Regions from separate parts of the Brevibacillus gelatini genome, predicted to be linked through region 2. Evidence: predicted binding sites of a transcription regulator. Region 2 holds the regulator's gene; the other holds the start of a gene.
What was found. Region 2 encodes LexA, which represses DNA repair genes until DNA is damaged. Its sites were predicted from a motif close to CGAACATATGTTCG; they were not measured.
Positions count from the first base shown of each region.

Region 1: AAFJ72_RS08035 (DNA polymerase IV) is a predicted target of LexA. The motif match lies at 5,342-5,355, and genes of this name have one in related genera.

Region 1 covers NZ_CP154342.1:1,618,726-1,627,214, forward strand. The annotation lists gene AAFJ72_RS08010 (M15 family metallopeptidase) at 1-236, opposite strand, end outside; gene AAFJ72_RS08015 (phytoene desaturase family protein) at 420-1,718, shown strand; gene AAFJ72_RS08020 (serine hydrolase) at 1,844-2,656, opposite strand; gene AAFJ72_RS08025 (peptide ABC transporter substrate-binding protein) at 2,765-4,390, shown strand; gene AAFJ72_RS08030 (gamma-glutamyl-gamma-aminobutyrate hydrolase family protein) at 4,424-5,158, shown strand; gene AAFJ72_RS08035 (DNA polymerase IV) at 5,369-6,421, shown strand; gene AAFJ72_RS08040 (hypothetical protein) at 6,431-6,628, shown strand; gene AAFJ72_RS08045 (MFS transporter) at 6,688-7,908, opposite strand; gene AAFJ72_RS08050 (TetR/AcrR family transcriptional regulator) at 7,989-8,489, opposite strand, start outside.
Region 2 covers NZ_CP154342.1:2,563,816-2,572,304, forward strand. The annotation lists gene AAFJ72_RS12240 (HelD family protein) at 1-1,611, opposite strand, end outside; gene crcB (fluoride efflux transporter CrcB) at 1,644-2,000, opposite strand; gene AAFJ72_RS12250 (DUF896 domain-containing protein) at 2,111-2,308, opposite strand; gene AAFJ72_RS12255 (LysM peptidoglycan-binding domain-containing protein) at 2,400-2,747, opposite strand; gene lexA (transcriptional repressor LexA) at 3,131-3,754, shown strand; gene AAFJ72_RS12265 (DUF456 domain-containing protein) at 3,815-4,300, opposite strand; gene AAFJ72_RS12270 (DUF4269 domain-containing protein) at 4,428-4,994, shown strand; gene AAFJ72_RS12275 (CD3324 family protein) at 5,342-5,605, shown strand; gene AAFJ72_RS12280 (FusB/FusC family EF-G-binding protein) at 5,773-6,411, shown strand; gene glnA (type I glutamate--ammonia ligase) at 6,557-7,891, opposite strand; gene AAFJ72_RS12290 (MerR family transcriptional regulator) at 7,926-8,336, opposite strand.

The DNA.
Region 1 (8,489 bases), 950 kb from region 2:
ACGAGCCGCAGACCGTCAGGAAGCAGCCTGGCCGCTTGCAGCAGCCTGTCGGCGACCGAGCTTCTGACGAGACAGTCCGCCATCGCACCGGCAAGCCCCTCCTTGAAGTAGACCGGATATACCTCCAGTTGTGGGGCATACTGCATGAGAGATAGGAGCGGCTCGTTGTTTTCGCAGATGGCGGGGAGCGTACCTGCTTCTTTTTCCTCGGGCGGAATCGGGATATTCCAGTCCATCTCGGGCATCTCCTTTGCCTTTTTCCCCATCATAGCACACGTCTGTCAGGTAAAAAATGGCATCTGCTAGTATAAAAATAGACACAGTTCAATAATAGTTGACTTCCACCTTACTCATCCATTATTCTATTGTAGTGTTTAGCTCAAGTAATCAACATTGCTAGTGCGTAGGGGAGATTGTGTATGACAACCAATCACTATGACGTTGTTATTGTAGGTGCCGGACTGGCTGGTCTTTCCAGTGCCGCCTACCTGTCGTCGAAAGGCAAAAAAGTTTTGGTACTGGAGCGCGGACAATTGGGTGGTCGCGCCGTTACCTTGAAGATCAAAGGATTCAACTTCAACTTTGGAGCTCACGCCATTTATGCGCGCGACAGCTCCGTTTTGAGAACGTTTGAAAAAGAACTCGGACTCAACATCGACTGGCAAGACTTCAATCCGACAAAAGCAAAGTACGATATTGGGGACGATTTGACTGCTGTTCCTTCCAACGTGCAGGGACTTTTCCAAACCAAGCTGTTAAAAGGAATCGACAAAGTATTATTTACGTTTGAGATATTGAAAACGATGCTGAAAGTGGAAAAAGGCCATCCGCACATGTCGATTCAGAAGTGGATGGAGAAAAAGCAAGTCAGCGAAGACGTGCAAGACATGATGCTGACACTTGCATCCTCCAACTTCTTTACGCGTGAACCGGAAAAAATTCCGTCTGACGTGTTCTTCACGTACTACAGCCGCCTGTTCACCACGAACAAGCCTGTTTCGTACATCGGCGGCGGCTGGCAGGCGCTGATTAACGAATTCGTTCGCGTAATCGAGGCAAACCAGGGCACGATCATGCTCAAGACCAAAGTAGAGAAGGCTCTCGTAGAAAATGATCGCGTGGTTGGAGTGGTGACGCCGGAGGGAGAGTTTACGGCTGATGAGTTCGTCTGCTGTATCCCACCGAAAGAATTGGTAAAAGTATTCGCTGAAACACGCCTGGAGCACGCGGTTGCCCAGCACGCGGAATACGAGCCGACAGTCGTCATGGTTTACGATATTGGCCTGAAAGAACGGATTGATGTGCCGTTCTCCTACATCTACGACAAGCAGAACAATATTTTCATCACAGACATCTCCTACTACGACCGTACTTGCGTGCCAGAAGGCGGACAGCTTTTGCAGGCGACAGCCTACATGCGCCAGGCTGACGTGGGCAACAAGGAAGCGGCAGAGATTCGCAAGCAGGAGATCGAGAATCTGTACGACAAGCACTTCCCAGGCTGGCGCGAGAAACTGGTCGTTCCGCGCGTGTCTGCCCGTGCCGTTGTCCAGGAGATCAAATGGACGATGAACCAAAAGCCAATGCCTACCTTCTTCCCGGACTACCGCAACCTGTTCTTTGCGGGTGACTGGTGCGAAGGACAAGGCCAGCTTTCCGAACTGTCCTTCTCCAGCGCATGGCAAGTGTCCAATCTGATTTTGGAAAAAGACAAGTAAGAAGCGAGCGGGTCATTCCTTTTCGACACCGAAGAGGAAGACCCGCTTTTTTGCGTGGACAGCACAACCGCGAGCCAAAAGAAAAGCTCGTCCGGTGAAACGGGCGAGCGGTGTGTCGTGCGCATTTACCATTTTGGTCCGTACAGATCGTACAGCAGGCGGCCGATGCGCGCCATAACGCTGGCAGCATCTTTTTGCTCCAGGCCTTTGTTGAGCAGGGAGATGCTGATTGCGTGCGGTCCTGTATAGAAAATTCCGACATCATGTGTGATTTTTGTGACCGAACCTGTCTTGTTCGCATACTCCCACTTCGGAACCATGCCGATGATCTCCCCATCCGGATCAGGCAAAAGAAACGGGAAGCGGTCGCGATGCTGCTGCTGCTTTAAGATTGCGATCATTTTCAGACAGCTGTCGTAGGAGATGATTTTTCCCGTCGCCAGGTAGCGGAGGTGGCTGCCGATGTCTGCGGCCGTAATCTCGTTGTAGCCTTCCAGTTCGGCTGGCACGATCATCAGCTTGTTGTAAAAGGAACTGTTTTCCATTCCGGTTTTTTGCATGATGCTGCGAATGCTGTCTGTTCCAACGAGGTCAATCAGCATGTTGGTGGCGGTGTTGTCGCTTTGGATAATCATCAAGGTGACAAGGTCGTACACGGTAAATTCCGTTCCGGGCGTCATGTGTTGCAGGACACCTGCTCCCCCCACGAGGTCTTCCCGGCGCAGCCTGATCTTGTCTTCGAGAGCGAGCTTGCCGGAAAAAACCTCGGCGAAGACTGCGGCCATGATCGGTACCTTGATGACACTTGCGGCGTAGAAGCGCTGATTTTCGTTGACGGCAAGTTTTTCGTTTGTCTGCAAATCTTCCAGGTAGATTCCCCATTCACCGCCAGCCGCTTCAAGCAGCTCTGAAACAGGGGCAAAAAGACCGGATAACATAAGACCCATCTCCTTTTTTATCGTGTAGACAAAATTTTCTCAAGATAATATTATTTATTCATGCTCCGAACAATCAAGCAGGATTATTCTAATGATGGGGGTTTTGTTGTGAAAAAGCTGAAGAAACTGTCGTTTTGCGCCGTTTTGCTGACCAGTCTGGTGTTTGCCGGCTGTGGAACGACGCAAGATGGCTCTGCGGAAAATCCGCAAAATGCACAACAGGAGCAGACGACTGCGCCCCAAACGATGCAGGTCAACCTGAACACAGGCGAGCCAAACACCATTGACCCCGGACTGGCAGAAGATATTCCTTCGATGTCTGTTGCCCGCGCCGCATTTGATGGTCTTTTGCGCCTGAATGAGAAGGGCGAGCTGAAGGAGGCAGTCGCCGAAAAGTACGAAGTATCCGCCGATGGCCTGACGTACACGTTCCATCTGCGCGATACCAAATGGTCGAACGGCGATCCGGTGACCGCCCATGACTTTGAATACGCCTGGAAAAGGGTGCTCGACCCTGAGACAGCATCTGGCTATGCGTACCAGCTGTACTATCTCAAAAACGGGGAAGCGTTCAACGCCAGGAAGGCGAAGGCAGAGGATGTCGGCGTCAAGGCGACTGATGACAAGACATTGGTCGTAACGCTGGAAAATCCGGCGCCCTTCTTCCCGGAACTTGTGGCATCCGTCACCTATTTCCCGGTCAACAAAAAAGTGGTGGAGGGTAACAAGGACTGGGCTGCCAAACCGGAGACGTACATCGGCAACGGCCCGTTCGTCCTGAAAAAATGGGAACACAAATCGGTGATCGAATTTGCGAAGAACGACACCTACTGGGATAAAGACGCTGTTCATCTGTCTACACTGACCATCAACATGATCGAAGACCCGAACACCGAGCTGTCCATGTTTGAAAAAGGCGATCTGGACTGGGCGGGCTCTCCTCTGGGCGATTTGCCGCTGGATGCCCTCGATGCCTTGAAAGATTCCGGGAAAATGCAGACGCAAGCGACAGCAGGCACGTACTGGTACATCTTCAATACGACGCAAAAGCCGTTTGACAACAAAAAAATTCGCCAGGCGTTTGCCACAGCGGTCAACCGCAAGGAGATTGCCGAAAGCGTCGTGCCATTCAAGAGCACGCCAGCGACCGGCATCCTCCCGCCGACCATGGCGCTCAACCCGGACGGCTACATCAAGGACGGCGACGTGGAGACAGCGAGAAAGCTTCTGGCAGAAGGCATGAAGGAAGCGGGCCTGACCGAGCTGCCTGAGCTGACCATTTCCTACAATACGACAGAAGTGAACCAGCGCATTGCGACGGTCATTCAGGACCAATGGCGCAAAGCGTTCGGCATCGAAGTCAAGCTGGTGAACAAGGAAAACAAGGTGCACCGCGAGCAAATGAAGGAAGGCAACTTCACCATTGGCCGCGCGAGCTGGATTGGCGACTTCAACGATCCGATCAACTTCCTCGAGGTGTTCAAGGGCGGTTTGAACACGTCGAAGTGGGAAAACAAAGAATTCCTCGACTTGCTCGCGCAGTCTGCCAAAGAAGGCGACCCGGCAAAACGCAAGGAAATTTTGAAAAAAGCAGACGCGATCGTCATGGATGAAATGCCTGCGCTGCCGATCTACTACTTCACGTATGCCTGGGTGAAGCAGGACAGCGTAAAAGACGTCGTCGTGGACGCACTTGGGTTCATCGACTTCAAATACGCGTCAAATGTCAAGTGAAGTGACGAGAAAGCCGGAAGGGAGTGACTTGGCGTGCGTCCGATTATTGGTGTCGCGTGTACAAAAATGCATTTCCCGAATAATCATCTGGACCAGTTTTTCTATGTCGGGTCCGGCTATGTGGACGGAGTGGCCCGCGCTGGCGGCATTCCGCTCATCCTGCCGCTGTTGACCGTGCAGGAAGCGCCGTTTCGCGAAATGATCGAATCGCTGGACGGACTGATCCTGACTGGCGGCGACGATCCAGCCCCGCATTTGTACGGGGAAGAGCCGCTGCAAGGATTGGGGAACATTGAGTACGAACGGGATCTGGCCGAGCTGGCCGTAATCAAGCTGGCGCTGGAGCTGAAAAAGCCGATTCTCGGCATATGCCGGGGAATGCAGATTTTGAATGTAGCGTGTGGCGGCACGCTCATTCAGGATATTCCCAGCCAGGTTCCGGGAGCCTTCCAGCACGCGCAAAAAGGCTCCCGCCAATACGGCGTGCACAAAGTCACGCTCCAGCCCGGCTTTCTGGCGGACGCGCTCGGGCAGCACGAGGTGCTGGTGAACAGTTCTCACCACCAGGCCGTCAAAGACGTGGCGCCAGGTTTTCAGATGACAGGATGCGCGGCTGACGGAGTGATCGAGGCAATCGAGAGTCTCGACGGGCTTGCTGTCGGCGTGCAGTGGCATCCGGAGCGGATGTGGTCGCACGACAGCCAGATGTTTAACATCGCCCAGGCATTTATTGCCCGGGTAAAGCAGCAGAAGCTGCAAGCATCGTAATAGAAAAAAAGCACAAGCGCATAAAAAAAAGACAGCCGTCCTGCGGCCAGCAGGGCGGTTTTTTCTGTACGTACGCCCCCCCAAAAAGCCATGTAAGCTCGCCAAACCGGGCAGTAAACACAAAGCGCCGCTGGGTGCGTCCACCGCTTGCGCCGACCGGGCAAAACAGCGATAATAGAAATGAGAATGTATGTTTGGTGGTTGTCTGTCATGAAAAAAATACTTCATCTGGATATCGACGCTTTTTTCGCCAGTGTAGAGCAACTGGATCGGCCCGAACTGCGCGGAAAGCCCGTGATTGTCGGCGGCACTGCCAACCGCGGAGTCGTCTCGACGTGCAGCTACGAGGCGCGCAAATACGGGGTGCGCTCTGCCATGCCTATTGCACTGGCGCGGAAAAAATGTCCGCATGGAGTGTACCTTCCCGTCCGCTACAGCCGCTATGCCGAAAAATCCGCAGAAGTCAGAGAAATTTTTGCTTCCTATACACCACGCTACCAAACAGTCGGTCTCGACGAGGCGTACCTGGATGTATCCGACTACGAAAATGCCGTGCCGGTTGCCCGCGAGCTGAAGAGACGGATCAAACAGGAGACGGGACTTACGTGCAGCATCGGGCTTTCCTATAATATGTCGCTCGCCAAGATCGCCAGCGATTTGAAAAAGCCGGACGCCTTTGTCATCATCCGGCCCGAGCAGGCATTGGACGTACTGCGCCCGCTGCCGATCGGGACGCTACACGGTGTCGGCAAAAAGTCGCAGGAGCTGCTCGAAAGAAAAGGCATCAAGACGGTGGAGGACTTTTGGCAGCTTTCGCTGGATGAGGTTGTACAGCTATTCGGCAAGTTTGGCCGTTCCCTGTACGACCGGGCCAGAGGGGAAGACAGCCGGGAGATCGTGACGGACCGCGCGCCGAAATCGACGAGCCGCGAGACGACGCTGTCCTTTGATTTGTACGACCGCGACTCCATCGCGCCGATTGCCCTTTCGCTGTTGCGCGAGGTCGAGGAAGACGTTCGCGAGGAAGGGGTCGAGCCGCAAACGATCACACTCAAGATCAAGTACACCGATTTTACGCAAAGAACGAAGCAGCGCAAGGCCGTTCCCGGAGCCAACTGGCAGGAGCTGCTGGACGATTTGCTCGATGCGTTTGATTACTCGCCGGGTGTCAGGCTGGTAGGCGTTGGTTTTTCCAATTTTGTCGAACCGCAAAAAGAGCGCTACGAACAGCTTTCGATGTTTCCGTGGAAGCTTGGGAGGTAGGGGACAGGGATGGAAGCAGACAATGCGTTTCACTGCTGTGCGACGTGCATTCATTTTCGCGTGGAAAAAACGTCTGGTGGCGTAACCTATCGCTGTTCGCGCCTCACCTACGAGACGCGGCCAGACTATCGCTTCCAATGCTGGACCCCGACAGAGCGGGTCAGACGGCTGATGGAGACGAGGCAGCAGCAAAACAGAAGGGAATAAAAAATGGCAACCCCCCGCTGTCACACGAAGCTGTGGCAGGCGGGGGGTGTTGGTTAGGCTCAAAAAGTGTGCATCTTGCTTTTTTGTGTGGAATATTGCGCGGTCTTGCTCGCTTTCAACTGGATGAACAGCAGGGTGCCGAAGCCGAGCACGGCTGCCGAGACAACAAGGATGGCCGAGGACACAGGCAAGAGATCCGTCAAAATTCCGCCAGCCAGCGGCCCTGCGACCATGCCAATTCCGTGGAACATGTTGAACAGAGAGTAAGCTGTTCCATAAGCACCGCTTCCTCCCTGGTCGATGATTCCCCCGAGTGTCGGGAGGGTAGGGGACAGTGTGAAGCCGATGCTTGCACCGACGAGTGCCATCGCGATTCCGGCTTGCCACAGCGAGTCGGCCCAGACCAGGAAAGGCATGAAGACAGCGAGTGAGAAGATCCCGCCAAACATCAGTTTGTACGGGTGAAACCGGCCAGACAGCGAGCCTGCCACGGGGGCTATCAAGCCGTACGCGAGCGTCATCGCCCCGAACAATAGTCCGATCACGGTCGGCGTAATGCTGAGCTTTTGCGTCAGGAAGACTGGCAGTGTCGGCTCCAGCAGGCAGAGCGACACTTCCGCGAGCAGAACAATTCCGGCGATGAACACGACTTGCGGGTTGCGCAAAAAATTACCGACTAACAGCTTTTCGCTCGCTGTGCGCGCTCCCTCTTCCTTGAGGAACAAATACACCAGGACGATGTTGAGGACCGTAAAGGCAGTAGCGGCAAGAAATGGTGTCCGGTGATCGCTGATTTCAAACAGCCAGCCGCCAATTGGCGCGCCGAGCAAGGTGCCTGTAGAGATAGCGGTCAGCGCGGTGCCCATGACTGCTCCGCGCATTTTCGGCGGGAACAGGTCGGCCAGCAGAGCGAGAGCTGTCGGCCAGGTTGCAGCCGCGGCAATCCCTTGCACGAAGCGGGCTGTAATCAACAAGGCCATCGTTTCGGAAAAAGCGAACAGCAGGGTCGAAGCCGCAAGTCCGACCAAGCCGACGAGCAGTACCGTCCGTCTGCCCAAGCGGTCAGAGATCGGCCCGAAAATCGGCGTGGCGAGCAGCATCGCAACCGCATAGCTGCTGAACAGAACGCCCATCATCGTCGAGGAAGGCTGCAGCGTCTCGGAAAAATAAGGAACAATCGGGATCAACAGGCTGTAAAGCAGCATGTCGATAAACAAGATCAGGATCACAAAAAGCAAGCCGATCCGTTGCGGCTTTGTCATTTGCGTGAAAAAGGACATCTTCTACACCTCATTCCATTTTCAACTTAAAAAACTATTTTTGTTTTATTGGTTTTTGCAAAAAAAGGGAATAAAAGGTGTCACCTTTTATCCACTGGTACAAGACCGTACAGAAGCACGTCTACAATTGCCGCCAAAGCTTCCGATACCGTAATCTGGTTTTGCATGTAGAAGCGCTGGTCGAGTGTCGAGTTGACCGCGTCTACAATCAGCTTCATCATCAAAGTGACATTCATGTTGACGATCAGCCCTTCCTTGATGCCTTGCTCGATCAGTCCCCGTAGCGTCAGCCAGTCATCCGAGAGCGCGGAGTTGACGAGTGCCCACTGCTCCGGGTAGTAGCGCTTCATCTGTTCGAGAATGCGCAGGTCGTAAAATTCGTAGTGTGTTGGCAAAATCATCATGACGCCCTTGATTTTTTCGAGGAGGGAAAGACTGTCGTCTTCGACAATTTGCTTTGTTTTTTCGTCGGCCTCGGCAAACGTTTGGGAGATGATGGTTTCGAGAATCTCCACCTTCGAGGAAAAGTGTTCATACAGTGTCCGCTTGCTGATGCCGAGTCGGCGAGCCAGGTCGTCCAT
Region 2 (8,489 bases):
GCCGACAATCGTCAGCGAATGGCGTTTCGTCGCGAGCGCAATCACGGCAATCTCCAGTGCGCTCAAATCTTGCGCTTCATCCACGACAGTATGGTCAAAGTGCTCGGCCTTGTTCATTCCTTCGATCATATGCTGCAAATACAAGAGCGGCGCAATATCCTCCGCTTCCAGCCGCTCCTGCGCAAACAATGCCGCCGATGACTCGCTCACGTCGCGGATCACCTCGTCTGGAATGTCCGCTGGGGCGAGCTTGCGCAACAGTTTTTCATCCGCAATCAGTTCGCGGTACGACTCGAAAATGTCCAGTCGCGGAAAGGTGCCGAGATACGTATCCAAAATTTGCTCCAGCATTTTCTCAAACTTCGCCAACCCTTGCTTGTCGAGGTCGACTTTTCGTTCGCGCAAATGGGAGTATAGCTGCTTGTTCATCTCCTGCTTCAAATGCTTGCGCAACGCATCGACACGACGATGATACGGCAGGGCGCCGAACTGTTCCAGAAATAACTGGCGAATCGTCTCAACCGGAATGGAGAAGACCTGTTTCGTCTTGCTGTATAGAAAGCGCAGTTTCTTGAACGGAATCCGCGTCTCGATCACGTAGCGTATATACTGTTCCATGGCTTCCCGACACGCAAGCGAGCCTTTGAAGCGCAGCCGATGCCGGGTGATTTCCCGCTCCCGCTCGTCCTGTCCTTCCTCAAAAAACAGTTGCAGCGGTTTGTCCGGACTCACGATCCGCCAGCCTTTGGGCATGAGCGGCTTTACAAGACGCGCCGCCCAGTCTACGAACGTCGATTGCTGCACATCGTCGACGCCAAGCTCGGGAAGCACCTCTGATATGTACGTCAGAAACATCCGGTTCGGAGCAAACACCATAAATTTTTTCGACATCATCGTATCCTGGTAGTTGTAGATCAGGTACGACAGCCGATGCAGCGCGATTGTCGTCTTTCCGCTCCCCGCAACCCCTTGTACGACGGTCGGCCGATCTTTTTCCGCGCGGATAATGTCATTTTGCTCTGACTGAATCGTCGCGACAATATCTTTCAAGCGGCTGTCATTCGTCATATTCAGATTGGCGTTCAAGAACTCGTCGATAAAGCCTTCCTGCAAAAACTCATCCGGGTGTCCCATCTCGCGGTTGATCGTCTCTTTTACAGCGCCATCGTAGATCCCGACGATTTTCCCGTCCTCAATCGCAAAGTTGCGCTTTAATCTCACCTCGCCGCGCACGATTTCGCGACCCATCCGGTAAAACGCATCCTTGCTCTCTCCGGAATAATAGAGACTGGCAATGGGCGCCCGCCAATCCACGACGACGGAATCGAACGTATCGCTGCGTACAATCCCTCTTTTTCCGATGTACACCTGATCCAGCTCGTACACCTCGTCCTTGAGAAAATCGACCCTGCCAAAGTACGGCTTGGCCCGTCCGTGATCTTGCAGGTAGCGCAAATCTTTTGCCTTGCTTGCGTTTACGACCTGTTTCACGTAATCATCGGTCGCATCCCGAATCTCTTCGCGCAGTCGCACGATCTCCTCATCGATCAATGCAATCGTCTCGTTCAGCTTGTTCTGTTCTGCCTCGTAATCGCGGTGCTGGGTACTCACACCCATCCCCCCTCTCGTCATTTATCCTGTTGTTATTGCATTTGTCTGGCGAGCCAGATTCCCGCCGCGCAAGAGAAAAGACCTATCCCAATACTGAGCAGGGCGTAAGCGAGACCGCGCAGCCATTGCCCCTCTCCCCAGAAGGAAACCACTTCCAGCGAGAACGTGGAAAACGTCGTGAATCCACCCAGCATTCCCGTGGTAAACAACAGATACAGTTCAGGCGAGAATCCTCCCCGCTCCTTGCCTATCACAAACAAAACGCCGATTGCAAACGAACCGATGACATTCGCCAGCCATGTGCCGACAGGCCAGCCTGGCAGATTTGCCACCTGCGCCAGCCCATAACGAAGCAACGAACCGACTGCTCCTCCAACTGCTACAGCCACCCAAGCCAACAGTTTCCCCTCCTCGCTCGCCAAACAGGCAGACTGCCATAAGGAACAAAAAGACACCCGAGCGTCAAGCAAGGATGTCTGCCGTATCAGCACAAACAAGTTTAGTGTTTTGGACGATGATCCTCAAGATCTTCCACATAGCGGATGGAATCCAGATTCGCTCGAAGCGACATTTTAACCGCATCGATGTACTTTTGGCGCAGCGCTTTTTGCTCTTGCTTTTCCTCGTCGGTCAAGCCCACTTCGCGCGATTTTTTGGCCAGTTCATTGATTCTTTTAATTTCCGCGTCAGATACCACTTTCCGGTTCCTCCCACTCAGTAGTAATGCCGCTTTATTATATCATATCAGTCGGAACTGGCAAGATAGCTGCCGACAGACAAGTGCCGAATCAGTCCGCTTCCGGGATGAACAAGGTCTGCCCCGGATAGATCAGATTGCTGTCGAGGTCGTTCGCGATTTTGATGTCCTGAACCAGATCACGCACATCCACCTGTTCCGACGGTTGATGACGCACAGCGATCGTCCAGAGACTGTCGCCGGAACGAACGGTCACTTCTTTTCCTTTTGGCGCTGGCGGCTCTGCTTGGGACGCAGAGGCAAACACCAGTTCGGTCAACAGGTAAAAAAAGAGAGAGGACGCAATCAAAAACAAAATAGCTTGTCCCCTCGTGATGCCAAGACGGACGCGGCGAGGCTGCTTTTTCTCAAAACGGTTATGGCTAGACATGACTTTCATCGTAATAACCCCCTGCAAACATACGTTCTATGTTTTCGTAACCCCATCTTAAATGAGAACATATGTTCATGTCAAGAAAAAAACAGACACTCCTGCAAAAATGTGTGCGGCTGCTCTACGCATCCGTTTCAGTTCGGGAGAAAGCCGGCGGCGCCGCTGCCTATTGCCCGGCTCTGCTGCTTTGACCTGCATGCATTAGCCCTCATCCCCTGTCAACCCATCCCCTATCGACTTAAAGGCTGATTCCGGGAAGGGCGCAAATCGAATCCATTTACCCGGTCAAAAAATCCTGTTCGCCTCCGGATCGAACTTATGTTTGTCGAACGCAAGATCCCATGGTATAATATTGGAAAACTTGTTCGAGAAATCAGGGGTGTCTCTCTATGTCAAAACTATCCAGCAGGCAACAAGCCATTATTGAATTCATTCGCAAGGAAGTTCGGGAAAAAGGCTACCCGCCATCCGTCCGCGAGATCGGCGAAGCTGTCGGACTTGCCTCCAGCTCTACCGTGCACGGCCATCTGGCGCGCCTCGAAAAGAAAGGGCTGATCCGCCGCGACCCTACCAAACCCCGCGCCATTGAACTACTTTCTGAGGAAGACCGCTTCCAGGACAACTTCGAAGACGCTGTCGTCCGCGTCCCTGTCATCGGTAAAGTAACTGCGGGACAACCGATCACCGCGATTGAGGATGTGGAAGAGTATTTCCCGCTTCCAGAAAATATCGTGACTTCTGACAAGGTGTACATGCTGCGTATTTCCGGGAACAGCATGATCGAGGCCGGCATCCTGGACGGCGACTACGTGATCGTGCGCCAGCAGAACGTCGCCAACAACGGGGATATCGTCGTCGCCATGACCGATGAAGACGAAGCGACAGTAAAACGCTTTTTCAAGGAGAAAGACCACTTCCGTCTCCAGCCGGAAAATGCAACGATGGAGCCGATCATTTTGGACAACGTCACCATTCTCGGAAAAGTCATTGGCGTCTATCGCCTCATCCACTAATGGTTTCCGCATATGCGCATGAAAAAAGGACAGCCCCCGCTGTCCTTTTTCGTCTCTATTCTACCTGGCAAGAAAAAACCAGACGATCATACCCACCTGCAACACCACTTTTACTACCGCGCTGCCCAGAAAGCCGACCAGCGAGCCGAAGCCCGCTTTGAGCGCTTTTTCCATCGGTTGCTTTTGCACGAGCAGCTCCACCAGCACCACAAGCACAAACGGCAATATCAGCATCCCGAGAGGCGGGAACACGAAGATTCCGAGAAAAATCCCTACGGCCGCAGCCACCGAAGACCATTTGGAACCGCCGTATTTTTTCACGAAGAACATGTTGGTCAACAGATCCGCCCCGTACAGCAAAATACTGAGCACGACCATCCCCCACCAGAAAGACGCTGGCAACCCCGCTCCCGGATCGGCGATGAAAAAGTGATAGAGCAAAAAGCCTGCCCACAGTAAAATCGTATCGGGCAATACTGGCAAAAAGATGCCGGCGATACTCAGTGCAAAAAGCAACAACACCAATATCCAAAGTACAATATCCATCTGTGAAGCACTCCTCTCACATAGGTATACGAGAAACAGCCGATTCAAGTTGCACTCTTCTCTCAGGAAGCTGTGAAATCGTTTGGGAGGAGCACCAGCACAAAAGATAGCAAAACGGAGGTTTTTCATGAAGCGGAACTGGCGCGACCTCTCTTACCTGCAAAATGGGACAAGCAAGCAAAAAGCCGCGAAACAGGCGATCGAGCAATCCGCCATCATGCAGCGACTGAAAGAATTTGATCCTGTGCTTGCGGGCACGATCCCTCTTGACATCGACATCGCCGACAGCGACCTGGACATCATTTGCGAAAGCTACGATCTCGACCGATTTGCTGCCATCGTTCGCGCTTCATATGCGGCGTATGAAGGCTACAAGGAAGCTCGTCTGCTCGTGCAGGGCGTGCCTACCTGCCTGATTTCGTTTTTTGCCTGCGGCTTCTGGTTTGAGCTGTTTGCCCAACCTCGTCCGGTCACAATGCAAAATGCGTATCGGCATATGGTCGTCGAACACCGTTTGCTTTTGCTCGGCGGCCCTAACGTCCTCCATGACATACGGCAGCTCAAGCAAAACGGCTTGAAAACGGAACCAGCTTTCGCCTCTTATTTTCACATCCCGGGAGACGATCCATACCAGGCGCTGTTGGAATTGGAGAAGTGGACGGACGAACAGCTTCACGCTCTGGTAAGGAGATAAAGGCCACCTGTCGCATCGGACAGCACGGAGCGTCCTGCAAAAACTGACGAACTCATCCCCCAAAGACGCGATGCAAATCGCAGACGGATGATTTATAATGGAAACGACTGCGCGGGCAATTGGTTGCCCGCATAAGAGCAAACGCCAGCGAGGGGGTGTATGGTTGGTGAATGGAATCAGTTTGCCAGATACTGCAACGTCTCATGCAAAGCCCGGAAATAAGGCGATACTTTGCATGAGGTGGACAGTCGTTTAGACAATTCATCGCCTTCTCTTACGTATCTCATTTCTTATTTCCTGGCTTTGCCCCTTATTTTTCACTTCAAAAAAATAAGGAGCGAGCGGAAATGAAATATGTAAACGCAGCGAGCATGCTGCCAGAAACTTTGATCGCAGAAATCCAGAAGTACGTGCAGGGAGAACTTTTATACATTCCAAAGCCAAAAACGTCCCATCACAAATGGGGAACCCGGACTGGCTTTCGCAAACAGCTGGACGAACGGAACAACGCCATCCGCAGCGCTTTTCGCGAAGGCGTTTCCATTCAACAGCTGGCCACGCAGTATTTTCTCTCGCCGGAAACGATCAAAAAGATTGTATACGCGAAATAGACACAAGCACTGGCGCGTCCACGAGACGGTCAGTGCTTTTTATATGCCGAGTTCTTTTTACAATCGTTCTCTCCCTTTCCTCCGCACTCCGCTCCTTTTAGAGTAGTAGATACAGACTACGACTCCAGACAATCAGCGGAGTACACAGCAAGGAGGAACCAGACGAGATGGAACCCTTTATTTTCCCCCATCACTACCACTTTATCAAGGCACAGGTCCAGAGCCTGTTGAATGCTTATGCGGGCAGCACAGATCCAAACGTGATCCGGGCCCGCAAGGAAATCGCCCAGGAATCCGTATTTCAGCTCTACCCTGAGCTGACAGAGGAACAAAAGCAACTGCTTGCGTCGCTTTCTGTCATCAAGGAAAAAAATGAAGCCAAACAGTTTCTGCTGCGGCTGTCTCCGTATATCATCCCGTTCCCGGCGTTGACAGAGCAAGCCATCAAAAAAATGTTCCCGAAAGTCAAGAAGCTCAAGCCACCTGCGACGGCGGAGATTCCGTATGCGGAAACTACGTATGTCAGCTGGTTCGACTGCGGGTCAGACAAAAAATATGTCATCGCCAACTACGGCGACAAGCTGATCGGCATTCACGGCGTTTTTACCCCGCTGCCGCAAAAAGGGATTTGTGCCATCTGCAACAAAATTACGGAAATCGGCATGTTCGTCCTGGAAGCGCGGAGTTCCAACGACGGCACGTATTTGAAAAAAGGCAACTATTTGTGTCAGGACAGCATCACCTGTAATCAAAATATCCGCTCACTGGAAAAACTGCACGATTTTCTTGCGCTCATGGTTAAATGAGCATGAGCAGCAGGAACGCAGTCGAGCGTACAAAATGATCGCGGCTCCTTGTTTTCCGTGCTTGAACAAGGAGTCGTTTTCGTATGCTGTAAACACCCACAAAAGCAAAACCCCTCGCACCAACAGGCACAAGGGGTTTCACTTATTAGTAAGTGCTCATGTACTGCTCGCGCTCCCAGTCGTGGACGCGAGTGCGGAACATATCCCACTCGATTTCTTTTGCTTCGATGAAGTGAATCAGCGCGTGCTCACCCAGCGCTTCGCAAATCACCGGATCGGCTTTCAGGCACTCGATTGCTTCTTTGAGCGTAGCTGGCAGGTTGCTGATGCCGTTTGCTTCGCGCTCTTCTTCGGTCATGACGTAGATGTTGCGGTCGACCGCTGGCGGCACAGCCAGTTTGTTTTTGATGCCGTCCAGACCTGCTTTCAGCATGACAGCCAAAGCGAGATACGGGTTTGTAGCTGGGTCTGGGCTGCGCACTTCGATACGGGTTCCCATACCGCGGGAGGCAGGGATACGGATCAATGGAGAGCGGTTTTTCGCCGACCATGCCACGTAGCAAGGAGCTTCATAGCCAGGTACCAGACGTTTGTAGGAGTTCACGAGCGGGTTCGTGATCGCGGTGAAGCCGCGAGCGTGCTGCAAAATACCTGCAAGGTAATGCTTCGCTGTTTGGCTCAGGCCCATTTCGTCTGTCTCGTCGTAGAAGGCATTTTGGTTGCCGCGGAACAAGGATTGGTTCGCGTGCATACCGGAGCCTGCCACACCGTAGAGCGGTTTTGGCATGAAGGTCGCATGCAGACCGTGTTTTTGCGCGATTGTTTTTACAACCAGTTTGAAAGTCAAAATCTGGTCTGCGGCTTGCAGTGCATTCGCGTATTTGAAGTCGATTTCGTGTTGACCTGGCGCTACCTCGTGGTGGGAGGCTTCGATTTCAAAGCCCATTTTTTCCAGCGTCAATACGATGTCGCGACGACAGTTTTCGCCGAGGTCGAGTGGAGCGAAGTCAAAATAGCCGCCTTGGTCGTTCAGATCAAGCGTAGGTTCGCCTTTTTCGTTGAGTTTGAACAGGAAGAATTCAGGTTCCGGTCCCACGTTAAAAGCTGTGAAGCCCAATTCTTCTGCTTCTTTCAGTGCGCGTTTCAAAATGTAGCGTGGGTCCCCCTCAAATGGAGTGCCATCCGGCATATAAATATCACAGATCAGACGTGCAACTTTCCCATGCTCGTTGCCCCACGGGAATACAACCCAGGTATCCAGATCCGGCACCAGGTACATATCCGATTCCTCAATGCGAACAAAACCCTCGATGGAAGAACCGTCAAACATCATTTTGTTGTCCAACGCTTTTGGCAGTTGGGACAGAGGAATCTCCACATTTTTGATAATACCCAGCAGATCGGTAAACTGCAGACGGATGTATCTCACGTCCTCTTCCTGGGCCAATCGCATAATGTCTTCTCGTGTGTACTTGCTCACATTTCTCTCCTCCTGTCACTCTCACAACTTTATATTAGTGGAAGAAGCGAGATAGCTCTCCACGTATCAATGCGTCCTCGCCTGGGCGGGTAGCATTGCGATACATGATCTGTTGTCTGAGTAATTGGTGCAATTCCTTGTCTGACATGTCCTTGCGCTTCACCTCGGAAGCAGTCGAAATCTCCGTCGGCTCCGCAGCAGGCCCCTGCAGCTTCAGCACTTGCTTGATCCCGGCAATATTCAGCCCTTTTTCAATCAATTCCTTGATTTCCAAAAGTCGGTCTACATCATTGAAGGAGAAAAGCCGCTGCTTCCCTTCTGTGCGAGCCGGTTGAATCAGGCCATTTTGTTCATAGTAGCGAATCTGTCTCGCAGTGAGATCGGTCAGTTTCATGACGATCCCGATGGGAAAGAGGGCCATATTCCGGCGAAGGTCATCACTCATGACTTGTCCCTCCTCTATCGTTTTCCATATGCCTTATTTTATGCAAAAGCAAAAACACTGTCAACGGATGTTAGAAAATATTACGCAAAAAGTGACGCTTATCGATAAAAATCCACGTTGTCCCACGATGCATACCTCACTCTCCGCTACTTT